3 regions of the Methylomonas rapida genome follow, and region 1 is predicted to be linked to each of the others. Evidence: riboswitches for the same ligand, from Rfam matches in the RefSeq annotation. Region 1 holds a riboswitch; each other region holds the start of a gene.
The links. A riboswitch is a leader RNA that binds a small molecule or an ion and turns the genes downstream of it on or off. The one in region 1 is predicted to bind cyclic di-GMP.
Positions count from the first base shown of each region.

Region 1 (7,656 bases):
CATCCTCGAAAATCGAGAAAAAGCCGTTCAGGCTAGGGTCCTGCGAAATGCGGCCGATGAAGGGCTGGGCCTGTGCCAGCGTCACGGAAAAATCCTGCAGCTTGTCGCTATCCAGATACAACAAGCCATTGCGCTGGAAAAATACGTTTTCGTCGGGACGGTAGACTTTACTGAAATGTTCGCTATCGGCCCTTAATTCCCGTCCCAGGCGCTGCGCGGCCGCCTTGGTCAATTCCGGACTGGAGGACTCCAGCACCAACAGCAGGGTATGCACTTCCTGGCCGAACTGCTGCTCGAACTTGCGCCGATTCTGCTGAAATTGGGATTCCGGCGCGATCAGCTCGGCGGTATCCGTGTTGACGCTCAGATGCGTGCCCGTGTATTCCACGGCCAGATAGGCCAGCACTGCCGCCGCGGCCAGCACCAGCGCGGGCGAATACAGCAACCAGTTACTCCAGCGATAGGCCAGATTGCGTAAATGCAGTTCGATCGACATGGTTAAGCGCTCACCACCGTGTTGATCAAATAAAGGGTATAACCCGCGTAGACGGCAATCAGCACTGTGCCTTCCAGACGATTGATACTGCCGTTACCGTTGCGTTCGTAACCCATCGCGAACAGCGCCAGCGTCAATAGCGCCATCAAGGGCCAATCGCGATTGACGATCTCGAGCGGAATCGACATCGGATGAATCACGCCGGCCACCCCAACCACGGCCAGGGTATTGAACAAATTGGAGCCGATGATGTTGCCGACCGCCAAATCGTGTTCGCCCTTGCGCGCGGCCATGATCGACGATGCCAGCTCGGGCAGCGACGTGCCGATGGCGACGATGGTCAAGCCGATGACCAGATCGCTGACGCCCAGGTCCCGCGCAATCGATACCGCGCCCCAAACCAGCATGCGCGAACTGATCACCAGCAGCACCAGACCGGCAATCAGCCAAATCCAGGCCTGAAATTGCGACATGGCGTGTTCCTTCAGTTCGGCCTGCACTTCCTGCTCAAGTTTATCGGCGCTCGCTGTTTTCATGCCCTGAATCACCATCCAGGTCATGACGGCCGCGAATACGACCAATTCCAGGGCGGCATCCAGGCGGCTCAAATCACCGTCATAAAGCTGGGCGATGGCCAGCAAGGTCACGCCGAACAGAATGGGCAGTTCCTTTCTGATCACTTGCGAATGCACGGCGATCGGGCTGATCACCGCCGTGACGCCCAAGATCAGCGCGATATTGGTGATATTGGAGCCATAGGCATTGCCGAGGGCGATACCGGGGCTGCCTTCCAATGCGGAGAGCGCGGAAACCGACAGTTCCGGCGCCGACGTACCGAAACCCACGACCACCATGCCGATCAGTATCGGCGACATCCCTAAATGATCGGCGATCGCGGCCGCGCCCTCGACAAACAAATCGGCGCTCCAGACCAAAATAATCAAGCCCAGAAATATCATCAACAGTGGCAAAGCCATAAATTACCTTTCAAAAAATCAACAAATGGGGGAAACGCGCGACACGATACCGCGATCAAATCAATCGACGGTCCACTGCACCAGGCCGCTATAGGACGTGGCAATCACGCCCAGGCCGAACAGAATGCGATACCAGGCGAAAATGATGAAATCGTGATGGCTGATATAACGCAGCAATCCTTTCACCGCGACCAGCGCGCTGACGAAGGCCGCCATCAAACCGACCGCGAACGAGGCGGCATCGCTGTCGAGATGCAATAAGTCGCGGTGTTTGTACAAATCGTACAAGCTGGCGACAATCAGCGTGGGTATGGCCAGGAAAAACGAGAATTCGGTCGCCGCCTTGCGCGACAAGCCGAACAACAGGCCGCCGATGATGGTCGAGCCGGAACGCGACGTGCCCGGAATCAGCGCAAAGGCTTGCGCGATACCGAGCTTCAGCGCATCCAGCATGCTCAGGTCCTCCACCTCATGCACGCGGACTTTATGCTCCCGCTTTTCCGCCCAGATGATCACCAGCGCGCCGACGATGAATGCCAGTGCCACTGGAATGGGTTTGAACAATAAGGCTTTCAAATGCTTGCCGAACAACAAGCCCAGCGATGCCAGCGGCATGAAGGCAATGGCCAGGTTCAGCACGAATTTTTGTGCCCGCGGCTCGCTGGTCAAGCCCGCCAGTACCGAGCCGATCTTGACGCGGTATTCCCAGCAAATCGCCAGGATGGCGCCAACCTGAATCACGATGGTGAACAGCTTGGCCTTTTCGTCGTTAAAGTCCAGCAGATCGCCCGCCAGAATCAAATGACCGGTACTGGAAACCGGCAAAAACTCGGTCAAACCTTCGACCACGCCCAAAATCAGGGATTTAATCAGTAGTTCAATGTCCATATCGGCATACTCCGCGCCGAATCGGCGTATAGAAAAAAATCAGCATATTGATCGGGTAGTTGCTATTTAGAAAGCAGTTGGGAATCAGCAGGGCCAAAACCATGCAAACGGGGCCGGATTATAGTCGAAATGCCAGCACTTACATAACTTTAGCCAGCAAGCCTAGACTGCGAATCACCAAGCCCCGGCAAAATTTTCCTCCAACGCAGCGCATAAATGTCGCCTGCCTACCCAGATGCGGCCACCCGGCGCCCTGGCCGTTCGATTGTTCTTACCACTGACGCCCAGAATCGACAGCGGATAACCCGATACGCCACATCCGGCATATCCCACAACCGGAATAGGTCATATCCCGTAATTCGCCGAAGCCGCACTGCACGCTTCGCTACCGGAAAACATTCCGTCCCGCTGTAGGCAATTGATGACATGGAGATGAGCAAGTGGCACAAATTTTGATTATTCAAAAAGTAACAGTATTACAACATTTGAATATTGTTAGGAGTGACTACGCATCGCAAGTCGGCAGGGTGATGAAAAATCCTTGCTGACCTGAATGCTTTCACTTATCGCCAACCTCGTTGCGAAACGAGGCTCGGAAAGTCACGGGTCTTGCCGACGATCAAGACAGCCGGATTGCCCTCATGTGATAGGAGGGGCGGCCCAGGCCGCGTATCACGGAATGCATTCACTACAACATAACGGACTAAATTTCATGCAAGTACATTTTCAATTGACAGCCATTGCGCTCTTACTGGGGGCAAGCGGTATCTCTCAGGCCGCCTTGACCACGACCAGCGGACCGATCAACTTCACTGGCTCTGCTTCGGTTACGGCCGCGCAGGATTATCCAAACGATCCCTATGCCAGCGGCCCGAAATCGCTAACCAATACCAACGACGGCGCAAGCGCGGCCACCGTGTCGGTAGCCCGGTTCAACGCCGCCATGGGGGTTTTGACCGGCGTCGATCTGCAACTGAACTCCAACCGCACGCAATCCATTTCCGGTTCCGGTTATAAGGGCAACGGTGAAGGCAAAACCGTGAGTGGAAGCGGCGCCAGTTCCGCCGCCCTGGTCGCAGCCGGCGCCCAGATCCCGTTGGCTCCCGCGATTTCCCTGGAGGGCGGCTCCTGCTCATTGGCGATGGGTAAAACCGGAAATATCTCATGCAACTGGGGGCCATCCACGTCAGAAGCCACCGCGACTCATGGCACTGCCAGCGTGGACAGCAGCAACCTGGACGCCTATGCGGGCACAGGCAGCGTCGACGCGACTTTGACGCTACCCAGTCTGTCGGCCACGGTCACCCAATCCAGTTATAAGGGCCAGGCCAGCGGCTCATCCGCGACGTATACCGTCGATTGGTCCGGTACCTTACAGGCCAGCTACAGCTACTTGCTGCACGCCTTGGCTTCTTTCGACACCGACGCCGAAACCACCAGCCTGACCCTGGATTTCGGCAATGTTGCGCAAAACAGCACCGCGTCCTTGAATTTTAGGTTGTTCAACCTGGCCAATGCCGACCGTATCGGCCTGGACCTGGATAGCGTCATCGCCAGCGGCGATGCCGGGGCATTCGATACCGGCCTGTCGGCATTTGCCGACCTGGCCCAGGGTGGCAGCCAAAGCTTCATCGCCAATTTGCTGACAGCCAACGCTGGCAGTTTCAGCGCGCAATACCTGCTGAACCTGTCCGATGCGGATTTCGGCGCGGGCAGCACGCGTCAAAACTATCAACTGACCCTGAATCTGATCGGCAACGTCACGGCGGTACCGCTACCTGGCGCTGTCTGGTTGTTCGGTAGCGCCTTGCTGGGCTTTGTTGGCATCGGCCGCCGTAAGCGTAGCCTCGCTTAAAAATCAATGCAGGGCGGAGCGGAACAGGAGGTTCGGCTCTCCCCTCTATTCGAGACCTGTCATGAAAACCCTAAAAATAATCATGCTGACATTGGCGACTTTGTTGCCAGTATCGGTCGTAGTCGCCGGGACCTTTGTCGCGCCGCCGGCATCCGGCGGCAACCCAGCATTTACCACGACGCATTTTTCCGGCTCGCAAAATTGCGCTCTTTGCCATAACGGCATCAAGGACAAAAACGGCGCCGATGTGTCTATCGTCACCGACTGGTCATCGAGCATGATGGCCAATTCGGCCCGCGATCCTTTCTGGCGCGCCAAGGTGCGCAGCGAAATCGCCAAGCATCCGCAACTGGAAGCGCTGATCAACGACAAATGCAGCAAATGCCATGCGCCGATGGCCAGTTACGAGGCCAAGAAAGACGGCTCGCTGGCCACGCAAACGCTTTTCGACGGCGGCATCCTGACTGCAGGGCATCCCAGGCATGACGCCGCGATGGACGGTGTAAGCTGCACCTTATGCCACCAAATTCCGAACTCAAGCACCTTGGGCACATTGCCGGCGATGTCTGGCAATTTCAACATCAATACCACCAAGACCATCTATGGCCCATTCGGCGGTCCCGGCGACACCGCGATTTTCGCCAATCCGATGATCAACAACACCGGCTACACACCGGTCTATAGCGCGCATATCAAGGAGTCCAAGCTTTGCGCATCCTGCCATAACCTGAAAACGCCTTACGTCGATGAAGACGGCAAGGTGTTGAGCACGACGCCGGAAAGCGAGTTTCCGGAACAAACGCCCTACATGGAGTGGGAGCACAGCAGCTACGTCAATCAGAAAAGTTGCCAAGGCTGCCATATGAGCCGAACCGACGGCGTGATCATCACCACCCGGCCGCCCTGGTACAGCGTGCAGCGCAACAACTTCGCGATTCATGACTTGGTGGGCGCGAACAAGTTGATGCTGGACATATTGAACAACAACAAAACCCAGCTCGGCGTGTTGTCCAACAACTTTGCCGAAACCATCGCCAAAACCGACACGATGCTGAAAAGTGCCGCCACGGTGAGCGTCATCGATCAGCAGTCAACCGCAGGCACGCTGGATTTCACGTTGCAAATCAATAGCACTACCGGCCACAAGCTGCCGAGCGCTTATCCGTCCAGACGCGCGCACTTACATGTCGTCGTACTGAATGAACAGAATCAGGCGGTGTGGGAATCCGGCAAGGTCAATGCCGACGGCAGCATAGAAGGTGTGGATGCCGACGAGCAAGAAGGCGTTTTCGAGCCGCATTACGACCTGATCACGTCACAGGATCAGGTACAAGTCTACGAAGCCATCATGGGCAATCACCTGGGCGAAGTGACTTATACCCTGCTGCGCGGCAAGGAATACCTGAAGGACAACCGCATCCTGCCGGCCGGCTTCAACAAGGCCAGCTCGCCAGCCGATGTGCGCGTGGTCGGCGAGGCTTTGGCGGACGGCAATTTCGTCGGCGGCAGCGATCAAATTCGTTATCGCATTGCCGACTTGCCGGCCGGGAACTACACGGTCAAGGCCGAACTGGTGTACCAGACCTTGTCGCATGCCTTCGCCCGGGATTTGTTCGAGGACACCGCCACGGCCGAAGTCGTCGACTTCAAGACCATGTTCGATGCCTCCAGCCAAAAATCCAGTGTGATCGCCAGTGCCGAGTTCAACGAAACAATCGCGGCGCCAGCGATCGATAGCGATGGCGACGGCGTGCCGGACAATCAAGACAACTGCACCTTGGTCGCGAACGCCAACCAACGCGACACCAATGGCGACGGTTACGGCAATCTCTGCGACCCCGATTTCAATCAGAACAAGGTGGTCGATCCGCTGGATCTCAACACGCTGAAAGCCAAACTGGGCCTGGTTTCACCCAACCACGACCTCAATGGCAACGGCATCGTCGATCCTATGGATTTGAATATTGCAAAAACCTATCTGGGTAAGCCGCCAGGGCCCGCCGGTTTGCTGCCTTGATCCATTGAAAGGCTAGCGCGACAAGGATGTTGCGTGAACCTGCAAGACATGAATCGTTACCCAATACCCAAAACATTGACTGGAGATTTAATATGCATAACCAAAACACTCGTCGTTTTTCCCTGTTCTGCGGCCTGCTGACGCTGCTTTTATTTGGCCCCCAGGCTTCGGCCTCGCTGACCAACGTGGTCAGGTTTAGTCAGGGCGACCATCTTGCCGTAGCGAGTGGCGAACTACTGACGATCGATCTGATCGGCGAAAATTTCACCTTGGCCCCCGATGGCGCGGCCTTCTCATTGCAGTGGGACCCTGGCGTGCTGAGTTATGTTTCCAGCGCGGTTGCCAATCCACCCTGGGAATCTTCATTCATCAATGAAGCACACGCGGCTTCGGGACTTATCGACTACGCCTTCATGAGCATCACCAACGGTAGCAATGCGGGTTCCGATTTCGGCATCGCCCGCTTTACCTTCAGCGTACTCGGCAATGCAGGCGATATAAGCGCATTGGCTCTGGGCAACGATGCCTATAGCATCGGCTTCCTAAAAGGCGTGACCGGACTCGATGTCAATTTTGTCAATAGCCAGGTACAAGTCGTGCCGTTACCAGCCGCTGCCTGGATGTTTGGCGCCGGCTTAGTCGGCATGGCAGGCTCGATGAAACGCCGTCGTCCGAAATAAGTCGTCGATTCGGCATGGACTCACGCAAACCCCGGCCAACCCGGGGTTTTTTGCTTTTTAATGCCTTCCACCCGCGCCAGCGATCGAGATTACGCCGCCTGGTGCGAATATCCGGGTAAAATTGCGATGACAACATGAACATAGTCCAGGCCAAGCTTTCGGCCTTTGTTTTATCCGACCCATATCGCCACGCTCATGACCGAATCCAAAAAAATCGATCCCGCCCGCATCAGAAGCTTCATTCGCCGCCAAGGCCGCGCCACCGTCGGCCAGAAACAGGCGCTGGACAGCCATTGGGATAAATATTGCCTGTCGCCGCAGGCCGATTTCGCTGCAGAAACGGCTTTTGGCCGCAAGGCGCCGTTGATCGTCGAGATCGGCTTCGGCAACGGCGACAGTCTGGCTGCGATGGCGGAAGCCAATCCGGATTTGAATTACCTCGGCATCGAAGTGCATCGTCCCGGCGTCGGCCATTTGATGATGTTGCTGGAACAGCGCGGCATCAGCAATGTGCGGATATACCATCACGACGCCATCGAGATACTGGAGCAAAAGATTCCGGAGCATAGCCTCGCCGGCGTGCATCTGTTTTTCCCCGACCCGTGGCACAAGCGCCGCCACCACAAGCGCCGCATCGTCCGCCCCAGTTTCCTGATGTTGCTGAACAAGAAATTGGCCCCCGGCGGTTATTTTCATGCCGCTACCGATTGGGCGGATTATGCCAAGGACATGCTGGCGACCTT
Region 1 covers NZ_CP113517.1:274,185-281,840, forward strand. Annotated here, with positions in the region: gene NM686_RS01260 (MMPL family transporter) at 1-496, opposite strand, end outside; gene NM686_RS01265 (calcium/sodium antiporter) at 499-1,473, opposite strand; gene NM686_RS01270 (undecaprenyl-diphosphate phosphatase) at 1,534-2,361, opposite strand; cyclic di-GMP riboswitch class I at 2,920-3,002, shown strand; gene NM686_RS01275 (choice-of-anchor E domain-containing protein) at 3,074-4,216, shown strand; gene NM686_RS01280 (thrombospondin type 3 repeat-containing protein) at 4,278-6,233, shown strand; gene NM686_RS01285 (hypothetical protein) at 6,326-6,913, shown strand; gene trmB (tRNA (guanosine(46)-N7)-methyltransferase TrmB) at 7,109-7,656, shown strand, end outside.

Region 2 (7,656 bases), 730 kb from region 1:
CACCGTTCCGCTTCGGTGAAATTTCCCGCCGCCACGGCCTGCCGGGCTTGCCGGTGCAATGGCTCGATGTCTAAGGGAATGGCCGAAACGCTACCCGGCCTGTCGGCGCAACACGCCTTGAATTTTTTTCCGCTGCCGCAAGGGCATGGCGCGTTTCGGCTGATTTTCGCGGCATTTTGCATCACAGTACCAACAACTCCGGCGCCACGCGCTTGATGAATAATTCGCGGTAGATTTCGGCTTTCCTGATTTGCATGCTTTCCATCGGATTATAGTCGTCGCTGATGACGATGCCCTCGCTGTCATCGAGGGCGTATTCGTGGTCGATCAACCATTGCACGCGCGGGTCGCGGCTATTAGGGTCCAGTTCCATGGGTTGGTTGGCGGCCAAAAAGATGAAATCCGTCATTTCGGTCTTTTCGGTAACGAATACCCGCACATGGGGCAAAACCCGTTTCAGCGTTTTATGCACAGACGCCACCGCGGCCGTGCCCTCGCCGCGCGTGAAGCCGACATAGTTCAAGGCCAGCATGCCCTTTTCCGTCAACAAGCCGCGCAAATCGCTCAACATCTCTCTCGTCAGCAAATGCACGGGCTCCGTGCCGCCCGTGAAACAGTCATGAACGATCAGGTCGTATCGTTTGCGCAGTTTTGTTATTTCATACCGCGCGTCACCCACGATGAAATCGCCGGTAGGCTTGAAATCAAAAAACTTCAATGACGCATCAGCCACCACGGGGTCGATTTCTATCGTGTCCGTGGTCAATCCCCTGGCTTTCAACTGCCGGGCGATATGCCCGCCACCCAAGCCAATCAAAAGCGCATCATTATGACTAGGCAGCAAAATCGGCAATGAACTGATGATGTTTTGATAATCCAGCAGGGTCCGGCCATCCCGCAAGGCGGTGGCGCTTAACACCGAGGCATCCGACAACAGCAGGCGCGTGCCATTTTGCGGATTGTCCACCACCCTGACCCAGCCATAATTGCTTTCCGCTTGATGCATGACCTTGAAACCGCTGTCCGTTAGTCTGGAAGTCGCGTAACCCTTGGCACTGAGCAAGCCGGCGACCAGGGCGATGAATAGCAACGGAATTATCGTCGAAATGCGGGCAAAGCCGGATTTGTCCTTTATCATCAGGGCAATGGCCCAAAATGCCAGCACCCAGCCGAGCGTGAAAATGATGGTTCTGCTGCCAAACGCCGGCAGCAAAAAGAAACCGAGCATCAAGGTAGACAGCACGCTGCCCACGGTGCTGATGGCGTAAACGGAGCCCACCGTACTGCCGACATCGTCCAGTGTTTCGGTCGCCAGTTTGATGACAAAGGGCCCCACCATCGCCAAGGCCGTCAACGGCAGGAAAAATAACAACATGGCGCTGGCAAATGCGCCAGCCCGCATCCCCAGTGGATTGGTCAGGTTCAAGATGGGCCCGCTAAGGAAGGGAATCAAACTCGTCGCGCAAGCCGCCAATAGGATCACGTGCGCCAAACGAAGGCTTGGGTATCGGTCCGCCAGAAAACCGCCGAGATAATAGCCCAAAGCCAAGGCAATCATTGTGACCGAAATCAGCGCAGACCAGACATATAGGCTGGCGCCGTAAAAAGGCGCAATGATTCGGGTACCCAAAAGTTCCAGAATCATCACGGCGCCACCGCTGAGGGTGACAGTAAGCCATAGAAAAACCTTGCTTGGCGCCGCGTCGAGACGAGACAAACTTGCGGGATGATGATTGTTGTTTTTGGCCATAGGATTCAAAAAGTTCAATTTTGGATAGTCAATTTTTACCCATAAAAAACCCCGAACCGGCTCCATTCCGTGATTCGGGGTCGTCTGCCTCCTGGCAAGGTCAATCCATTAACATCCCTGCGTTCTAAATCATCCTGTTCAAAACGTGTTGCCCATTTCCCTCAGGCTGTCCATTTTCCTTGAGATTTCGATCAAGCCGCACGTTTACGCCGGTTGATGCCCGCCACGCCAGCCAACGCGCTGCCGAACAACCAGACGGCGCCAGGAACGGGAACCGGCGCGGCAGTGGCAACCGAGAACGTATATTGGCGCGAAGCCGGTGATTGGCCCATGCAGCTCGAATCGTTATCCGGGCATACGCCGCCCAAGCCAATCAGATAGTAACCCGCCTTCAAGCCAAACAGATTCAAGGTTGCCGCGCTCGCCGACGCACTTGCGGCGCCACCGCTCAAAAAAGGCGAATTGGTGTTCCAGGCGCCGCCATGGGCGACATCATCGAGATCACCATTCTTAAAGGAAAGGCCGTTTTGCGCATAACCGACCCAGCCATCGTGTCCATCGACGATATTACCGATGTCATTATTCGTGGTCACGCCACCGTCATTGCGACCGCGCACCTGATTGTATTCATGGAAGCCACCGCCTTCTGCGATGGCGCTGGTACCGCTGGTCCAAATGCTAAACCCCCCGGTATTTAGAGGCTGGTTAGTCCCTCTAGAAGTCAAACTGAATCCGACATTGAACGTGTTTCCAGCGGCTATGTCCGCCTGCGTACCAACCTGTAATTTGAACCAGTCGGCTGTATGCACCCAGCCCATATTGCTTTTGGCTTGAATATCCGACCAGGATTTGTAAGGCGTCGCATCATCGCGCGAGATCGTGTCGCCGGTGAAAACGCCCAACGATACGGCGGTAAAGGCGCTGGCCTGGGTGGATACGGAGATTGCGGCCACGCCCAAGATCCCGATAATGGCTTTATTTAGTCGTTTCTTTGTCATCAAGAATTCCTCTGATTTTCAGTACATAAGGCCTTGGCTGCAAAACCAAGGCCCGCGAGATGCCGTTAAGCCGCAACCACTGCTTTACGACGACCGCAGCCGATCAATCCGGCCATCGCGCTGCCGAACAACCATACCGCACCCGGAACAGGGACCGGCGCCATACTGGCTTGGATACCATATGTGCCAGAGTGAGCACCGCTAGCTGGATCGATGGCGCCACCGGCCGTGATGGTATAGCTGCCCGCGGTCAGAAAAATGGTCAGGCTTTCGGCGTTTGTCAGGCTGTTGTTGACGGCTTGCAAAAATTCCAGCGTGCCCGATTGACCCGAGTTGTTATACAGCGTCATGTCGCCATTCGCATTCCAGCCGCCTTGCTTACCTTGCGCGGCGAAATCGATCCATAACTCGCCTGTAGCGCTGTTCGTGGCGCCTTCATACGTCGAAGCAGGCAACAAGCCTTTGTACAAGCTGAAACCCACGTCGGTGAGCGCGGCAACCGTGCTATAGGTAGGCGTGCTAGCGTTTGGCAAACCCGCGGCAGTCAAATTGGCATAAGTGCCTTGCCCCAGGCCTGTAACATCGATTTTCACTTGTTGATCGGTCGCCAGGGTAAAGCTAAAAAACGCGCCATGGTGGCTATCGCCCCAATCAGCTTCCGCGGCATCAGCCCAACCGACATTGCTGGTCACTGAACGTTGGAATGGACTTAAAACACTCAAGTCACGATAGGACACGTGAGCGAATGCCTGGCTGCCGCATAGCAAGCTAGCCAGGGCCAGTAACGACATAACGATTTTTTTCATAATTTCCTCTTTATACTGTTGACAAGATAAGTAAACAGTAATGTTCAAGACAAGGTATAGCCCTAACCTCCATCTTGACCTCCCCATCACTAAAGGAGGCGACCCGGCTATCTCATTTCCTTGAGACCCGTGGCTTTCCGACCCCGCCTCGCGCCGGGTGTGGCCAGGCTGACCTTAGCTCTACCAAACAATCTGATGCGATATTTTTGGCCAAAACGCTCACAACAAACTCAACCCAATATTTTGGAGACAGCTTTCATGCCAAAACCCACTAAAGCACTAGGTTTCAAAAAATTACATCATTCGGTAATATTCTTAAAATGTTTTTTCGCGAATAGAATTATGGGAAATCACGCAGTTTTCAGGCCAAATGCCTCAATCTCGATCGCGGACTTCCAGGCCATGGCCGGCCAAATTGCGCCTTTGTAAAATGGGCGCAATAATTGCTTGATCAACTCAATCTATTACGGAGAATTTTGCATGCAAAAAACCAAGGACATGCCAATTTGGGTATTTCTGGCATTTTCGAGTATCGAGACGCGAAGAGGCGCGCTGATTTTGCTCTGGAGCAGCATCGTCTTCAGCTTTTATTGCATCCCCTGGAGTCATTATTTCAATGACAGCCAATGGATAAACAAACTGTTTTTGATGGATGATTGGGAGTGGTTTGCCATGATGCTGCCAATGACACTGTGGTATTGGCTAAGCCTGAGGTGGCTGGATAGAAAACAGGCCTGGATTTAATGCCCGCGCACCAGTAAAGACTACCAGTCCCGCGGTTGCAGAACCTCAAAACCTGAAAACAGGGCGCCGTCGAAGAAAGTTACCAGCCGCCCAGCGCGCTCAACTCACGCTCCAGCAACGCGCTATCCCCCAGATTGAGTTCCACCAGCCGGCGTAGATTGGTGATGCTGTCGATGTCGATATCGTCACATTTGAAACCGGCCAGCGTGCCAGAACCGTGAGCAAAAGTCAGTTTCATGCGTATGGATGCTTCGTCGGAGAGGTTCAGTATCAGCATGCAAGGCGTCGTCGCCGAACCCGGCCAAGGCTTTTCCAGATTCAATAGACAGCCTTTCAGTGAAATATCGACAATCCGGCAAGGTAGCGTGAACTCATCGTTCAGCAACGATGCCTCGGCGTCATAAAAGATGCGCTGGAAATGCCTTTTCTCGCCGTCTGTTTTTGCCGTCACCCGAATCACTCCAGGAAAAACTGCATCGGCGTTTTGTCCACCTCGATCACGTCATTGTTTCGCAGCAACGCCGTTCGCTCGCCCAATGGCTCCCTATTCAGCCGCAGTCCGTCGTGGCCCTGCAAGGCCGACACATAATAACCATCCTTACGCCGGGCAATGACTATCACGCCGGCGCCTTCGTGCCCGAGGCGCGTCATGGCCTTTTTCAGCGTAAGAATGCGACCGATATGAGGTCCATCCATCACTTGCAGCTTGCCTTCCTGCTGCCTTGCGCCCGCTTCGAGCTTCTCGTTCAAAAACTCCAGGTCAGGGTCCTGGGAAGACGCGGCTTGAGGCGATTCGACCGGCTGATGAAAAAATTCGGTCGCGTTGTAAACGATGTAATGCTTGCCGACATTGATGACGTCGTTGTTTTGCAGATTCCATTCCTTGGAAGGTTGATTATTGACCAGTAGCGGAAATTTTTCGTTGAGTTGCTTGATGACGCACTTGCCGTCCTTGATGACCGCCACGGCGTGGGCAGGCGCCACCGCCAAGCTATCGACCACTAATTCGTTGGTGTCGTCCCGGCCGATATGCACCACGCCGGAATCGTAAATACCTGAAAAAATGGGTTTATCTTTGAAATAGACGGTAAATTTTGCCATTGCTGTTTTTCTATAAGTCCCTGCGACCGAATTGTAGTATAGACGCTAAAAGGAAGCCTGCAGTGATATAAACGATAATTTTCGATTTTCTTACTTGGCAATTTTACGTCCACAAATCACACGCTCGGCTGCTCCGGGGACGTTGCAAATAAGCCCCCACATTCGCCTGAAAGCGGCATTCGCCCAGCGGAACGTCAATTCTGGCAAAATCCGTGAAGATAAACATCGACTCGATAACACAAAGGCCTATTATCCGGTCGAATTTACAGTAAAATCAATGCCGCCACCCTAGCCGACCATGACGATGACTAATTCTTCCACCGAAAAAAAACAACAATCGTTTCAATCGCGGAACCTTTATATTACAGGCGCGGACCGCAACAGTGGAAAATCGATCATCATGCTGGCGATGATGGAGATGCTGACGGGTTATGCCGGCAAAATTGGCTTTTTTCGCCCCATCATTCAAGCCGGCGACAAAAAAGACGAATTGATCCAATTCATTACCTATCGTTACCAGCCGGACATCCCTTACGAAGCCATGTATGGCTGCAAGAGCGACCATGCCCGCGCGCTGGTCGCCGATGAACAATACGATGAACTACACAAAATCATCCTGGGAAAATACCGGGCATTGAAGGCGAAATGCGACTTCGTGCTTTGCATGGGCTCGGACTATAGCCACCGCGACGCGGTTTTCGAATTCGATTTCAACGCCCAGGTCGCCAACAATCTGGATTGCCAAATGATGCCGGTGATACCGGGTTCCAGGCAAGACAATATACAGATTCTAAACAGTCTTGCCCACCTCAAGCATGAACTGCATCAGCATGACAGCGATGTGCTGGCGGTCATCATCAACGGTGTCGAACCCGGCCAGATAGAGCCGCTGCGCGCCATGTTGAGCCACCCCAACGATTTCCCGATTTACATCGTCCCGGTCGAGTTGTCGCTTGAAAAGCCGACCATAGGCAACATCGTACATGCGATGGGAGCGAAAATATTTTCCGGTGACAACAACGCATTGAGTCGCGAGGTCCATCAATACAAAGTGGCGGCCATGCTGGTGCCGGATTTTCTGGATTATGTCGAGACCGGCGACTTGATCATTACCCCAGGCGATCGTTCCGACATCATTCTGGCCAGCCTGATGGCTTACCATTCGACCAATTACCCGCAAATTTCCGGCTTGTTGTTGACCGGCAATCAAAAACCGGGCAAGCAAGTACAAGCCTTGATAGACGGGCTTGGCGATGCGCCCTTTGCAATTCTGGGGGTCGACTCCGATACCTTCACCACCGCGATGCGAATCAGCCAGGTGCCGGCCCGCCTGCATTCGCATGATGACAGAAAAATCGCCAAGGCTTTGGGCTTGGTCGAAAGCAACCTCGACATGAGCGAAGTGCGCTTGCGCTTGCGCAGCAACCTCACGCACAAGATGACCCCGCTGATGTTCGAATACGACCTGCTGCAACGCGCCAAGGCCAAGAAACAGCACATCGTGCTGCCGGAAGGCACCGAAGAGCGTATTTTACGCGCCGCGGAAATCTTGTTGCTGCGCGATGTCGTCAAAATCACGCTGCTGGGCAACGAAACCGAAATCCGGCAAAAAATCCAGTCACTAGCCTTGAAACTGGACGATGTCGAGATCATCGACCCGATGACGTCCGAGCTGCGCCCGCTATTCGCGCAAGCCTATTACGAGGCGCGCAAGCACAAAAACGTCATTTATGCCACGGCGTTCGACTTGATGGCCGATGTCAGCTATTTCGGCACGCTGATGATACACTTGGGTTTTGCCAACGGCATGGTATCCGGCGCGGTACACTCGACACAACATACGATACGGCCGGCGTTCGAGATCATCAAAACCAAACCGGGCGCATCGATCGTCTCCAGCGTATTTTTCATGTGTCTGGAAGACGAAGTGCTGGTTTACGGCGACTGCGCGGTCAATCCCAATCCAACCGCCCAGGAGCTGGCCGACATTGCCATCAATTCCGCCGAGACCGCCCGCATGTTCAACATCGAACCCAAAGTGGCGATGCTGTCCTATTCCACCGGCGATTCCGGCAAGGGCGAAGCCGTCGACAAGGTACGTGAGGCGGTCAAAATCGCCAAAGCCTTGCGTCCGGATTTGAAACTCGAAGGTCCGATGCAATATGACGCCGCCGTGGATTCCGGCGTCGCCAAAACCAAACTGCCCGGCAGCGAGGTGGCCGGCCAGGCCACGGTATTCATTTTCCCCGACCTCAAC
Region 2 covers NZ_CP113517.1:1,002,042-1,009,697, reverse strand. Annotated here, with positions in the region: gene NM686_RS04800 (sulfotransferase) at 1-182, opposite strand, end outside; gene NM686_RS04795 (fused MFS/spermidine synthase) at 182-1,750, opposite strand; gene NM686_RS04790 (VPLPA-CTERM sorting domain-containing protein) at 1,942-2,748, opposite strand; gene NM686_RS04785 (hypothetical protein) at 2,814-3,554, opposite strand; cyclic di-GMP riboswitch class I at 3,649-3,728, opposite strand; gene NM686_RS04780 (hypothetical protein) at 4,035-4,298, shown strand; gene NM686_RS04775 (PilZ domain-containing protein) at 4,378-4,749, opposite strand; gene NM686_RS04770 (FHA domain-containing protein) at 4,755-5,399, opposite strand; gene pta (phosphate acetyltransferase) at 5,704-7,656, shown strand, end outside.
Region 2: linked by a shared signal. The riboswitch ahead of NM686_RS04785 (hypothetical protein) and the one ahead of NM686_RS01275 (choice-of-anchor E domain-containing protein) in region 1 are both predicted to bind cyclic di-GMP.

Region 3 (7,656 bases), 2.2 Mb from region 1:
CTGGAAAAAATCGCCGCGTATTTCCGCGAAGTGCGGAAGAAATATGCGCAGTTCGAAGGCAGTTTGAAAGGCGTCGATGGTCGTATCCTGGTCTCGCAAGTGCCGGGCGGCATGTTGACCAATATGGAGAGTCAATTGAAGGAACAGGGCGCCGCCGATAAATTCGACGAAGTGCTGAAGGAAATTCCGCGTGTGCGTGAAGACTTGGGATTCATTCCGTTGGTGACCCCGACTTCGCAAATCGTCGGCACCCAAGCCGTATTGAACGTGTTGTCCGGGGAACGCTACAAAACCATCAGCAAGGAAACCGCCGGCGTCTTGAAAGGCGAATATGGCGCTTCCCCAGCGCCTGTCAACAAGGAATTGCAAGCCCGCGTGCTGAACGGCGCGGAGCCGATTACCTGTCGCCCGGCCGATTTATTGCAGCCGGAAATGGACAAATTGATCGCCGAAGTCAAACGCAAGGCCACGGCGGAAGGCGTTAAATTGGCGGAATGCGTCGAAGAAGACGCCTTGATCGACGGCATGTTCGCGCAAGTCGGCTGGAAATTCTTGCAAAATCGCGGTAATCCGGCGGCGTTTGAACCCGCGCCCAATCCCGAGGCCTCCAGTGCGGTCGCCGCAGCGGCCAGTCAGCCGGTTGCAACGGCTGGACCGACCGAGCTTTACACCGTCAATGTCGACGGACGCAATTACAATGTTGCGGTAGGACCGGGTGGGGCCAACCTTTCGATACAGGCATCCGCAGGCACGCCTGTCGGACCTGATTTGGTCGTAACGCCGCCGATAGTCAGTGGTCACGGCGTGGTGGTATCGCCCTTGGCCGGCGTGGTGCTGAAGGTTAAAGTCAATATCGGTGCGCATATTGCCGAAGGCGATGTGGTAATGGTCATGGAGGCAATGAAGATGGAAACCGAGATTCGCGCCAAAGTGGGCGGCATCGTCAGCGCGGTCAACGTCAAGCAAGGCGACAGTGTCGCGGTCGGCGACGTACTCGTCACCCTTTAATAACTTCTTGTGGCGGCGCTTGGGCTCCGCCATCTAGTCTGAAACCAATAAAGATCATTCATGGAAAATCTAAGATTGTTGTGGGAAAGCACAGGCCTCTACAACATCAGTGGCCCGCAGATCATCATGATGTCGGTGGGCTTTTTGCTGCTGTTTTTGGCGATTCGAAAAGGTTTCGAGCCTTTACTGTTGTTGCCGATCGGTTTTGGCGCGATTCTGAGTAACATTCCTGTCGCCGACATGACCGAAGAAGGAGGGATACTTTACTATCTGTATGGCGGCATCAAATCCGGCATGTTCCCCTTGTTGATTTTCATGGGCGTGGGAGCCATGACGGACTTTGGCCCGATGCTGGCCAACCCCAAAACCCTGTTATTGGGGGCCGCCGCGCAGTTTGGCATTTTTGGCACGCTGTTCGGCGCATTGGCATTGAATGGTGTGCCGGGCATGTCCTTCGATTTGAAACAAGCGGCGGCGATTGCGATCATCGGGGGCGCGGATGGTCCGACGGCGATTTATGTGGCCTCCAAATTGGCTCCGGAATTATTGGGTGCGATTGCCGTGGCCGCTTATTCGTACATGGCCCTGGTACCGTTGATTCAGCCGCCCATCATGCGGGCCTTGACCACAGAAGACGAACGTAAAATCGAAATGCAGCAACTGCGTACCGTCAGTCAAACCGAAAAAATCGTGTTTCCGCTGATGCTGGTTACGTTGACGGCGTTTTTGCTGCCATCTGCCGCGCCCTTGGTAGGCATGTTTTGTCTGGGTAATTTGATGAACGCCTCTGGCGTGGTGGATAGGCTCAGCAAAACCGCGCAGAATGAGCTGATCAATATCGTGACGATATTCCTGGGACTTTCCGTGGGTTCTAAACTGAGTGCCGAGGCTTTTTTGAAACTGGAAACTCTGGGCATTCTGGGACTGGGTGCGATTGCTTTTTCAATCGGTACTGCGAGTGGCGTATTGATGGCCAAAGTGATGAACCGCTTTAGCAGCACGCCCATCAATCCCTTGATCGGCGCCGCGGGAGTATCCGCTGTGCCAATGGCCGCACGGGTAGCCAATAAAGTCGGCCAGGAAAGTAATCCCTACAACTTTTTGTTGATGCACGCGATGGGGCCTAATGTGGCCGGCGTGATCGGCTCGGCCGTGGCGGCAGGTGTTTTGCTGAGTTTGGTGCGCTGATATTGGACAGTTTCGGCGAGACTGGGCCAGCAAAATGCTAGAATATCGCCTTATTTTCACTTGAATAGATTTGAGACATGACAGAAATCAAAATTGAACACAACCCCAGCGAAGAACGTTTACAGGAACTGGGCGTCTCCAACTGGGACATTTGGGAAAAAGAAGTTTCCAAATTCCCGATCGATTTCGACGAAACCGAATGCGCCTACGTGCTGGATGGCGAAATCCTGGTTACCCCAGCGGGAGGAGAGCCAGTACGTATTGTGCCGGGCGACTTGGTGGTATTTCCGGCCGGTCTCGATAGCCAATGGGAAGTCGTTAAACCGCTGCGCAAACATTACAGCTACGATTTCCCCAACGGCATTTAAGCCATAGTTATCTCTTGGTGCTACGATACCCGCCTTGCTGCGGGTATCTTCAGAGCCATCGAAGATAAAATCGCTCATCCATGCGGATTAGTGCATAAGGCATGGATTGAACTAACAAAGACATCTTCGGGCGGTTTTGCATCCAGCAAAGCCGCCATTTATAACGATTGTATACATGCCCCGTTGTCATTTTCGCCATAGAGGCGCAATCACGGTATGCAGGTTCCTGTTTTCCCATACAACGCTCGCCGAATGCTCATAGCCGCCAAATAAAATACTCTGCTCAATGGCTGTGGCCGAACAATTTCTGCTCGCTAGGAACTGCCTGAGTGTTCGTGGTTTCTCATCTTTCGATGATTAACTGTATCAATAAGGCAGATAATCTTTCTAAAAAATACTGACTTAAAAACTTGGTTGCAAGCACATAGCCCAGATGTTATATAGCGAAAAAATTCACCTTCGCTAAACCTATCCGTAAGGTAGGGACAGAAAGTCACGGATCCTCCAGAAATAGGAAAGCCGTACTGCCGAGAGAGACAGCGTAAAAGTCTCATCTCGCGGTTCGGCTTTTTTATGTCCAAAATATCAAAGGGGAGTGCCATGGCAACACATGCGAAATTTTTCCGGAACACAGTGAATGCGTTTTTTTGTTTGGCATTTTTTTGCGCCGGACAGGTACAAGCCGCATTTGTGGCTGCTTCCAGCAACATGGCGATCAACAACCTAAGATTTGCCTTGAGCGATACCAGCGCACAACTGCAGTGGACTGATGTCTGGTACGGTGATGTCAGAGCGCATGCGGCGGATTCCGACAGCGTTCCTGATAATGACAGCAATTCTTTATTTGGCAATGATGGCTCAATCCAGGCAATTGCAAACACAGCCCATGTCAGCTCCTTGGCTGACTATACTGTGGAAAATGGCACTCAAATTGGCCTTGATCCAAACGCCGGCATAACCGGCACGACGCATTCCGATCTTCACTTGGAACGCAAATACATGCAGGCCGATGGCTTTGCGGTGTCTGCCTTTGACAATTTCTTCACGATCACCAATCCCAATGCGACCGAAACCAGTGTATGGGTCGATTTTTTATTGGATTATCAAGGCAGTATTTTGGGAACGGCTGATGCTGAAGGCTTCTTTGTCGACATCACCCACATCGCTACCCTCAGACTATTTGACATCAACGGACTGTTGTCCTTTGATCAATTCCAGGATTCAATCTCTGGTACTAACACGACCATCCTGCACGAAAATCAAGGTACCTTAAGGGTTTCGTTCCTGCTCGATTACAACAAGACCTATCAAATCAGCGCGGAAGCAGACTCCGAAATATACGGCTATACGGTACCCACGCCGGCGACACTGCCCTTAATTTTATTGGGAGTAACCATCATGCGCCGTTTTCACAGGTGTTAGGCAAATTATCAATTCCGTCTGACAACAAATCCTTACCCCAACGGCAAGCAGGCGAAAGCCTAAAGGAGTTCATCATGAACCAAACTGCCCGGATTTTCTTCTTTGTAGCCACTTTTTTCACTGCCTTGGTTTTGCTTTCCAGTCCCGTCGAAGCCAAATTCATCGGTGCCAAACGGGTTTTCTGCATAACAGGCGCCACAGGTTTCACGTGTTCAGCAAAATCATGCTCAGATTGCCCTGAACAATGCAGTTCTGATGGCACAAGCCTCAACGGCCCCAGTAGTGAATGCTCAACGAACAGTTTCGTTTCTAATACCGAAGGGCTCTTTGGTGAAACCTACCCTGTCCTGACGACATCCAGTACTAACGAAGAAGGCTTGTCTCTATCCCTGCGTTATGCCAGCAACAATGCCAACGGCGAAAGCGCATCCCTGGACACCGTATTGGGCTTTGGTTGGAGTCACTCCTACAACATCTTTCTGTTCACCCAAGGCAGCGATGTATTCAAAATGAGTCCGGGCGGGATCGTCACCAAATATCAACGCTCGGGCAGGAGCGGTTCACTTTCATCCATTTCCGGCACACAGCAAACCGTCATCCAAAATTCCGACGGTTCGATCGATATTACCAATCGGCAGGGCGGCACAAGCTTCCACTTCGAAAAAATTCCCGGTAATCCGCTAAGAATCGCTGCCGTTGAGCCTTGGATGCTGAAATCCATCACTGACCGCAATAACAATAAAACAGAACTCTCTTACCAAAACGGCTTATTGGCCCTGGTGACCGATGCCTATGGCCGACAGTTCTTATCGTCGAGTGCTGTGTGGCTCATCCAGGTTTTTAAGGTGTGCACGCTGAGATTCAATTCATCAGCGATGGCTTGTATGCTGCGATTGCCTCGGCTATAGACTTTGGCCAAGGCTTGTTCTTTGAATTCATCAGAATAACGGGTTTTTGAATACTTCATGTTTAAATCTCAAATTTCATACAGTCTGAAAATTTGAGGCGACAACTATTCTGACGCAGGGGGATAGCAACCGAACTCAACAGCGGCACCTATTATTTGACGCTAACCGTCCAACGCTGGTATTACCTGTTCGATCGCTTCAACCGCTGGCAAATATTGGCGGATTCGTTGCGCTATTGCCAGCAGCAAAAGGGTTTAGAGCTCAATGGCTACGTGTTCATGCTGAATCATTTGCATCTGATCGTGACCTCGCCGGATGTAGCTGGTTTTCTGCGCGACTTCAAACGCTTTACCTCGAAGAAACTCAAGGAAAATATCGAGACCCATGAGTCGCGGGTTTTGGAGTTGTTTATCGACGAATCAGGAAAATACCATTTCTGGCATGATACCAATGCGCCAAAGAAAATCGAGAATCCGGCGTTTTATCTGCAGAAACTGAACTACATCCACGAAAACCCGGTTCGCAAAGGCTATGTCGAGCGACCCGAGTATTGGCGGTGGTCGTCCGCGAATTCGTCATCGGCACTGGTTGTGTCGTTTTTATGATCGTTCTTCTTTATGCCAAGACGATCGCTATGGTTCACACTGAGCGGTTTTGGTTGCAATTCTTGCACCGCACGAAGTTGGTAACCCCGTCCCGACATTTCGGCCTTTTTTCAAGCTTAGCCAAAACGTTCGAGGCGGGTTGAATAACCCGCCCCGCTGAGGTGTGATTGCTTTTTATAGCGCTCTATCTATTTCCCGAGGATATTTAATCCGGGCAGCCAGCTCATGTCCCGCATAGGCTATGTGATTATCTAGCCCGTGAATTTCGCAGTGCCCACCACGCTCCTTATAATCCGCTTGAAACGCATCGACGAAGTCCATTACGGTATGGTCGATCAAATAGATGTCGGCCAGATCAAAAATCACTTGGTGTCTATCCGGTAATGTCGCCAGTGCGCTCTTCAGCGCAATGAAATTGGAAAAAACCGCCGAACCACGAATAGTGACTCTAAAACGGTCGTCTTGTTGCTCAATCTGGTAAGAAATTTTCAGCAAATTCCTCGGGGAAACGCCGCGACTCAAGTGGATCAGCAGTTTTGCGATGATGCCGATAAACACCCCGACTAGTAGATTGCTGGCAATAACACCCAGGATAGTCACGACGAATATGAATAATTGCTCTTTGCCAACATCCAGTGTTTTGGCGAAAGCTTGAGGCGAAGCCAGGCGAAAGCCGATGTAGACCAGCAGCACAGCAAGAGAAGCCAAGGGGATGGTCGCAATTATCCCTGGAAACAAAAGCATGAATAGCAATAAGAAGGCACCGTGAAAAAAATTCGACCAGCCGCTTTGTGCGCCATAATCAATGTTTGCCGAGGTACGCACGATTTCGGTAATCATCGGTAAGCCGCCGAGAATGCCTGACACCAAGTTGCCGATGCCGAGCGCCCGCAGGTCACGGTTCAAGTCTGAATAGCGTTTTTGTGGGTCCAGCCTGTCAGCGGCGGCGCTGCTGAGCAAGCTTTCCAAGCTGCCTATCAGCGTGATCGAAACGACGCTTTCCCAAAAAGCCAGGCTAGCGACTTTTGAAAAATCCGGAAAATGGAAGCTGTCGAACAAACTATCAGGAATGGATACTAGAAACGGGCCGTCAACGTTGATGTTGGCTGGAACTTTAAATAAAGGGTCGGGCTGAAAATGGGTAAGATCGAAAGCGTAGCCAAGCAAAATACCGGTCACGATCACCAGCATAGGGGCTGGAATTTTCTTAAGCCAAGGATGCGGCAATCTCGGCCAGCCTATCAGAATACAGGCCGCCAGTAACGCGATCATACCGATCTTGGGTGCATAGAATGCTTGCGCATGTATGACTTCAGTGATGCCGGCCAGCACGGTCGGCGTATTGGCAATCTGCACCCCCATCGTCATGGATAATTGCTTGATGATGATAATGATGCCGATGGCGGCTAGCATGCCATGTACCACCGAAGCGGGAAAAAATACCGCAAGCCGCCCCGCCTGATAATAACCCAGCACGATCTGCAATAAACCCGAAATCACGATTGCGGCCAACGTATAACCATAGCCCGCCAGCATATCCCCTTGCCCTAGATTTTGAACCGACGACAGGATGACCACGATCAAGCCGGCCGCCGGGCCGGTGATGGTCAAGCAGGAACTGTTGAGCCTCGAAACCAGCAGGCCGCCGACGATGGCGGAAATGATGCCGGCCATCGGTGGAAAACCCGAGGCCACCGCGACACCAAGACATAAAGGCAGGGCTATCAGAAACACCAAGAAACCGGCGGATAAATCGGCTTCCCAGTGCCTGCGCAATTGGCTCCAGGTGTCATTTGAGGGGTTATTTGGGGATGTTGAATTTTTCATCGTTTGCTTGGTTCTGGGTCGCTGATAATTGCTCCTCGCGTTTTACTATTAAAATAGTAAAAAGTCTAGTGTGATGTTATTTTAATGGTTGTTGCTGTGGCAGCATGCCCGTCATGACGAGCTGTTAAGGCTTGACAGGGTGGCATGTTTTTGCTTTCAGGTAGAGCGAGCAGCGGAATGCATTCCAGGTTACGAACGCATGTTCACTGAAACCATTAGAACTCCTTTAAACGGACCCAAGCGCGGCGGTCTGCGGTAAGATCAAGCCCACAGGGCTTGCACATTTTTTTCACATTTTGCTGACCATCGATTTGCTACAATCGTTTCCCC
Region 3 covers NZ_CP113517.1:2,447,658-2,455,313, reverse strand. Annotated here, with positions in the region: gene oadA (sodium-extruding oxaloacetate decarboxylase subunit alpha) at 1-1,008, shown strand, start outside; gene NM686_RS11610 (sodium ion-translocating decarboxylase subunit beta) at 1,069-2,196, shown strand; gene NM686_RS11605 (cupin domain-containing protein) at 2,274-2,564, shown strand; cyclic di-GMP riboswitch class I at 3,016-3,096, shown strand; gene NM686_RS11600 (hypothetical protein) at 3,165-3,986, shown strand; gene NM686_RS11595 (hypothetical protein) at 3,961-4,248, opposite strand; gene NM686_RS11590 (transposase) at 4,777-4,953, opposite strand; gene NM686_RS11585 (REP-associated tyrosine transposase) at 5,017-5,499, shown strand; gene NM686_RS11580 (SulP family inorganic anion transporter) at 5,674-7,326, opposite strand.
Region 3: linked by a shared signal. The riboswitch ahead of NM686_RS11600 (hypothetical protein) and the one ahead of NM686_RS01275 (choice-of-anchor E domain-containing protein) in region 1 are both predicted to bind cyclic di-GMP.